DNA from 3 places in the Escherichia sp. XD33 genome. Region 3 is predicted to be linked to each of the others. Evidence: predicted binding sites of a transcription regulator. Region 3 holds the regulator's gene; each other region holds the start of a gene.
What was found. The regulator CRP, encoded in region 3, controls carbon source genes, mostly activating them, when cyclic AMP is high. The targets are predictions, from matches to a motif close to ATGTGANNNNNNTCACAT.
Positions count from the first base shown of each region.

Region 1: the regulator CRP is predicted to act here: its motif matches at 847-864, upstream of focA (formate transporter FocA).
Region 2: the regulator CRP is predicted to act here: its motif matches at 1,299-1,316, upstream of aaeR (HTH-type transcriptional activator AaeR).

Region 1 covers NZ_JAENDM010000009.1:31,673-33,948, forward strand. Annotated here, with positions in the region: gene focA (formate transporter FocA) at 1-788, opposite strand, end outside; gene ycaO (30S ribosomal protein S12 methylthiotransferase accessory factor YcaO) at 1,194-2,276, opposite strand, start outside.
Region 2 covers NZ_JAENDM010000026.1:33,512-35,787, reverse strand. Annotated here, with positions in the region: gene aaeB (p-hydroxybenzoic acid efflux pump subunit AaeB) at 1-2, opposite strand, end outside; gene aaeA (p-hydroxybenzoic acid efflux pump subunit AaeA) at 8-940, opposite strand; gene aaeX (p-hydroxybenzoic acid efflux pump operon protein AaeX) at 948-1,151, opposite strand; gene aaeR (HTH-type transcriptional activator AaeR) at 1,334-2,263, shown strand.
Region 3 covers NZ_JAENDM010000006.1:134,062-136,337, reverse strand. Annotated here, with positions in the region: gene K0778_RS06115 (OsmC family protein) at 1-352, opposite strand, end outside; gene crp (cAMP-activated global transcriptional regulator CRP) at 654-1,286, shown strand; gene K0778_RS06105 (YccS/YhfK family putative transporter) at 1,337-2,276, shown strand, end outside.

The DNA of each region.
Region 1 (2,276 bases), on a different contig from region 3:
ATGTTGCCGATCGTAACCGGAATCAGGTTATCAGTGATGAAATTCATCACGGTCAGGTGAGAAAAATTTTCCGGTGCAGAACCGACTGCGGTCCAAAATTCCGGGGATGCGAAGTCGCGGATTACAATACCCATCGGGATCATAAACATGTTTGCGATACTGTGCTCAAAACCGCTGGCAACAAACATCGCGACCGGCAGCACCATAATGAACGCTTTGTCCATCAGGCTGCGGCCAGAATAACTCATCCATACTGCCAGACATACCATCAGGTTTGCCAGGATACCAAGACAGACGGCCTCAATAAAAGTATGGTGCACTTTGTGGTCGGCGGTTTGTAGGACGTTTAGTCCCCATTGACCATTTGCGGTCATATACTCGCCGGAAAGCCACATTAAAAGTACAAACAGCAGTGCGCCGACCAGGTTGCCAAAATAGACATTTAGCCAGTTTTTCGCCAACTGACCCCAGGTGATGCGCCCACTCGCCTTAGCAACAACAATCAACACGGTGGAAGTAAAGAGATCGGCTCCGCAGACAACACAAAGAATCAGCCCCAGAGAGAAGCAAATGCCGCCAACCAGTTTTGCCATGCCGAAGGGCATTGTGCCTGTGCCAGTGGTTGCTGTGATATAGAAGACGAATGCGATTGAGATGAAAACACCGGCGGTAATCGCCAGATAGAAAGTCTTAAGCGGATGTTTCGTTGCTTTATAGACACCCGCCTCTTCGGCCACTTTGGCCATTGCAGCAGGAAGTAAAAGATCAAAAGGGTTGTCAGCTTTCACACTAACTCTCTCTTTATTAAGTCGGCGACGAGATACTAACAAAGCATTATAGATGAAAAATTGATATAGATCATATCTCGCCTGGCTTATAGGCCCGTAACTCGCATGGTTTTTATGCAAATACGGAGTAAATATTTGATTATCCAAATAAAAATAAATTTTAAAAATTAACAAATGAGTTGAATTTTTTCCGCATCCTCCGCTAAAACAGTTAATTAAAAGGGAGCATCAGGCGAATAAAGTAACAATATCGATCGTATTTATTAAATACAAATTACCGATATTTAACCTTATAATTACAATTATTTTATTAATGCAAATATATGTAAAGCGGGGCATTAAAAAAACGCCCCGTAATATAACTCAGACTAATCATTAAGCCTACATTGCGTAGGCTATTTGATTTTATTTTGCCCAGAATGCTGCTTTGGCGCGCTGCAGCTTTTCGTAGGCCTTCAACAACGACTGATGTGCAGCAAACGCGTGCAGATCGCTATCTACCGGTTGCAGGCCGTAAAACGCCGCTTCGCCGCTCATTGCCGCACTGGCGGCTTCTACGGCATCTGCGCCGTACATGCGAACAAACGCATTCAGATATTGCAGCGGCTGGCGATCTTCTTCCTGTGCCAGTAATAACAACGTTTGCAGGCAGCGATAATAGTTGGCGCGTTCCGGACTAAATACTGATGAGTTAAACTCCATCGTCCATTCGGTCCAGACCAGAGCCTGTTCCAGATCGCCACCAGCCAGCGCCAGCATGGCTTTTAATTCACCGATACGCAGGGTGTACCAACCGTTATCCGACCCGGTCGCCAGACCCAACAGCTCACGCACGCGGGTAAAGTCATCAAAACCTTCTTCATCCAGTTGCTCGATGAGGTTCAGGTAATCTTCTTTTTCCCACTCGCTGCCTGGTAGCGAAAGAATCGTTTCACGTAAATGGCTGCCCATACTGTTATTCGCGAGCCACAGATCTTCAGCCGGATAAATATCGGACATGCCAGGCACGATAATACGGCAAGCATAAACGCCCAGATGCTCGTAATCGGCAATATAAACTTCTTTATCTTCTTTGTTGAAGATAGCCATCAGTGTGGCGAACTCTTCTTCCGTGGTGCCGGAGAAATTCCAGTCCACAAACGGATAATCGGCATCCTGCTTGAACAGGTCCCAGGAGATTAAACCGCTGGAATCGATAAAGTGCGTTTCGAGGTTGGTATGTTCAGCGACTTCTTCATCATCGAAGGTTGGCGGAGTAAACACATCCAAATCTTTCAGGCCACGACCTTGCAGCAGCTCGGTCACGGTACGTTCCAGTGCTACGCCAAAATCAGGATGCGCACCGAAAGAGGCAAAGCAGGTACCGTTAGCAGGATTGAACAGTACCACGCAAATCACCGGATACTGGCCGCCAAGCGAACCGTCATAAGCGAAGATTGGGAAACCCTCCGCTTCCAGCGTTTCGATGGCTTCAACTACTGCTGGGTA
Region 2 (2,276 bases), on a different contig from region 3:
ATCGTGATTAACCAAACTCACGCAGGCGATGGGCCATTTTACGGAAGAACGAATCCTGGCTTTCGTCGCGATCTTGTTTGCCAGTGACCACCACTGTAGCAGTGGTGCCCGCAGGCCAGATGTTCTCTTGCTGGTTGTCGAGACGAATACGAACCGGAACACGTTGCGCCAAACGCACCCATTCAAGGTTAGAGTCGATGGTCGCCATCCCTTTGTCGTCACGCGTGCTGCTGGCGTTGGTGACCCCTGCGGCAACACTATCAACAGTCCCTTTCAGCACTTTGTTACTGCCAAGCGGCGTGATCTCTGCACGATACCCCGGACGCACCCCTTCCAGCTTAGTTTCTTCCATATAGGCCAGTACATAGAAGGAGTTCTGTTTCACCAGCGCAACCGCCGTTGATCCTCGAGTAATAAACTCACCGGTATAGACGTTGAGGTTGGTCACCCAGCCATCTGCTGGCGCGCGGATCACCGTGCGTTCAAGATCCAGTTTTGCCAGATCGCGGGTCGCCTGCGCTTTCGCTAACTGATGCAGAACCGTTTGTAGTACGTTGTTGGCCTGGTCGATCTCTTCGCGAGACATCGCCTGCACACCGAGACGGTTACGACGTCCGGCCTCCTGGCGTTTCTCCTGTGCCAGTACCTGATAATAAGCAACATCGGCTTGCGCTTCCTCAAGCGCCTTTTGATAGCGCGGCTGGTCGATGGTGAACAGTATCTGTCCTTTTTTCACCAGCTGGTTATCATGAACATTCACCTGGGTAATGAGTCCAGAAACGTCCGGCGCGATCGCAACGACGTCAGCGCTAAAGCGCGCGTCACGCGTCCAGGGGGATTCGGTGTAATAGACCCAGGCATTAAAAATTGCGATGAAGGCCAGAATGACTAATACGACCGTGATGGCCGTACGGGAGAATTTTCTTATTAGTGTTTTCACTTCAACCTCAAACGAACAGTCGCGATATCAAATAAAACAAGCAGCAATAGAGCGCGGTGTTGAACAACGCCGGATGCCAGACAAAGTCGTAGATACCTGTTGGCACAAGTACCCGGCGCACCAGCCAGAAAATCGCCAGTGATAAAAGCAATTCAAAAAATATCGGTGGGAAGGACAGCCCAAACACCACGATAACGGGAAACAGACTCATGTTGACCTTGGTTGTAAAGAGAGAGCAGGCGTTATTATTTTCAGCATCTGTCGCCGCAGAGAAGGGCATGGAAAGCCGGGCGAGAGCAACATTGCTGTAGATTGATATTTAATATATTAGCGTAACTGTTATGCTGTTATCTATATTATGTGATCTAAATCACTTTTAAGTCAGAGTGAATAATGGAACGACTAAAACGCATGTCGGTGTTTGCCAAAGTAGTTGAATTTGGCTCTTTTACCGCCGCCGCCAGACAGCTACAGATGAGCGTTTCGTCCATCAGTCAGACGGTATCAAAACTGGAAGATGAGTTGCAGGTAAAGCTGTTAAACCGTAGCACACGCAGCATTGGCCTGACCGAAGCCGGTAGAATTTACTACCAGGGCTGCCGTCGTATGCTTCATGAAGTGCAGGATGTTCATGAGCAACTGTATGCCTTCAATAACACCCCCATCGGGACGCTACGCATTGGCTGTTCTTCAACTATGGCACAAAATGTTCTCGCCGGGCTGACAGCCAAAATGCTGAAAGAATACCCAGGTTTGAGCGTCAATCTGGTTACCGGAATTCCAGCCCCCGACCTGATTGCCGACGGTCTGGATGTGGTGATCCGCGTCGGCGCGTTGCAGGATTCCAGCCTGTTTTCCCGCCGTCTGGGCGCGATGCCAATGGTGGTGTGCGCCGCGAAAAGCTATCTCACACAATACGGCATACCGGAAAAACCCGCCGATTTGAGTAGTCATTCATGGCTTGAATACAGCGTGCGGCCCGACAATGAATTTGAACTGATCGCACCGGAAGGGATCTCGACTCGCCTGATCCCACAAGGAAGATTTGTGACTAATGATCCGATGACGCTGGTGCGCTGGCTGACGGCGGGTGCCGGGATCGCCTACGTGCCGCTGATGTGGGTGATCAACGAGATCAATCGTGGGGAGCTGGAGATCCTGCTGCCGCGTTACCAGTCAGATCCACGCCCGGTTTATGCGTTATATACCGAAAAAGATAAGCTGCCGCTGAAGGTACAGGTCGTGATCAACTCGCTGACGGATTATTTTGTTGAGGTCGGTAAATTGTTTCAGGAGATGCACGGGCGCGGGAAAGAGAAGTAATTCATATTGTACT
Region 3 (2,276 bases):
TCAACGCCACTGAACAATATTTCTCGGCAGAGAGATCAACCGCACGCGCAACCGCTGCGTCTTTCAGGTCGCGACCGGTGACGATAAAATGCAGATTAATGTGCGTAAACAGGCGTGGTGCCTCTTCGCGGCGTTCAGAGGTCAATTTTACTTCACAATCGACCACATCCTGACGCCCTTTTTGCAGGATCGAAACCACATCGATGGCACTGCAACCACCCGCCGCCATCAACACCATTTCCATCGGACTTGGTGCTTTATCGCCTGAGTTGCCGTCCATTAAAATCTGGTGACCAGAGGCAGATTCGCCCAGAAAAGTTAACCCTTCGACCCACTTCACTCGCGCTTGCATTTTTGCTACTCCACTGCGTCAATTTTCCTGACAGAGTACGCGTACTAACCAAATCGCGCAACGGAAGGCGACCTGGGTCATGCTGAAGCGAGACACCAGGAGACACAAAGCGAAAGCTATGCTAAAACAGTCAGGATGCTACAGTAATACATTGATGTACTGCATGTATGCAAAGGACGTCACATTACCGTGCAGTACAGTTGATAGCCCCTTCCCAGGTAGCGGGAAGCATATTTCGGCAATCCAGAGACAGCGGCGTTATCTGGCTCTGGAGAAAGCTTATAACAGAGGATAACCGCGCATGGTGCTTGGCAAACCGCAAACAGACCCGACTCTCGAATGGTTCTTGTCTCATTGCCACATTCATAAGTACCCATCCAAGAGCACGCTTATTCACCAGGGTGAAAAAGCGGAAACGCTGTACTACATCGTTAAAGGCTCTGTGGCAGTGCTGATCAAAGACGAAGAGGGTAAAGAAATGATCCTCTCCTATCTGAATCAGGGTGATTTTATTGGCGAACTGGGCCTGTTTGAAGAGGGCCAGGAACGTAGCGCATGGGTACGTGCGAAAACCGCCTGTGAAGTGGCTGAAATTTCGTACAAAAAATTTCGCCAATTGATTCAGGTAAACCCGGACATTCTGATGCGTTTGTCTGCACAGATGGCGCGTCGTCTGCAAGTCACTTCAGAGAAAGTGGGCAACCTGGCGTTCCTCGACGTGACGGGCCGCATTGCACAGACTCTGCTGAATCTGGCAAAACAACCAGACGCTATGACTCACCCGGACGGTATGCAAATCAAAATTACCCGTCAGGAAATTGGTCAGATTGTCGGCTGTTCTCGTGAAACCGTGGGACGCATTCTGAAGATGCTGGAAGATCAGAACCTGATCTCCGCACACGGTAAAACCATCGTCGTTTACGGCACTCGTTAATCCCGTCGGAGTGGCGCGTTACCTGGTAGCGCGCCATTTTGTTTCCCCCGATGTGGCGCAGACTGATTTATCACCCCGATATCAACTATGCACTTCGACAAACGCTGGTGCTATGTTTGCCCGTGGCCGTTGGGTTAATGCTTGGCGAATTACGATTCGGTCTGCTCTTCTCCCTCGTTCCTGCCTGTTGCAATATTGCGGGCCTTGATACGCCTCATAAACGTTTTTTCAAACGCTTAATCATTGGTGCGTCGCTGTTTGCCACCTGTAGCTTGCTGACACAGCTACTACTGGCAAAAGATGTTCCCCTGCCCTTTTTGCTGACCGGATTAACGCTGGTACTTGGCGTCACTGCTGAGCTGGGGCCATTGCACGCAAAATTGCTTCCTGCATCGCTGCTCGCCGCCATTTTTACCCTCAGTTTGGCGGGATACATGCCGGTCTGGGAACCGTTGCTCATCTATGCGTTGGGCACTCTCTGGTACGGATTGTTTAACTGGTTTTGGTTCTGGATCTGGCGCGAACAACCGCTGCGCGAGTCACTAAGTCTGCTGTACCGTGAACTGGCAGATTATTGTGAAGCCAAATACAGCCTGCTTACCCAGCACACCGACCCTGAAAAAGCGCTGCCGCCGCTGCTGGTGCGCCAGCAAAAAGCGGTCGATCTAATTACCCAGTGCTATCAGCAAATGCATATGCTTTCCGCGCAAAATAATACTGACTACAAGCGGATGCTGCGTATTTTCCAGGAGGCGCTGGATTTACAGGAACATATTTCGGTCAGTTTGCATCAGCCGGAAGAGGTGCAAAAGCTGGTCGAGCGTAGCCATGCGGAAGAAGTTATCCGCTGGAATGCGCAAACCGTCGCCGCTCGCCTGCGCGTGCTGGCTGATGACATTCTTTACCATCGCCTGCCAACGCGTTTTACGATGGAAAAGCAAATTGGCGCACTGGAAAAAATCGCCCGCCAGCATCCGGATAATCCGGTTG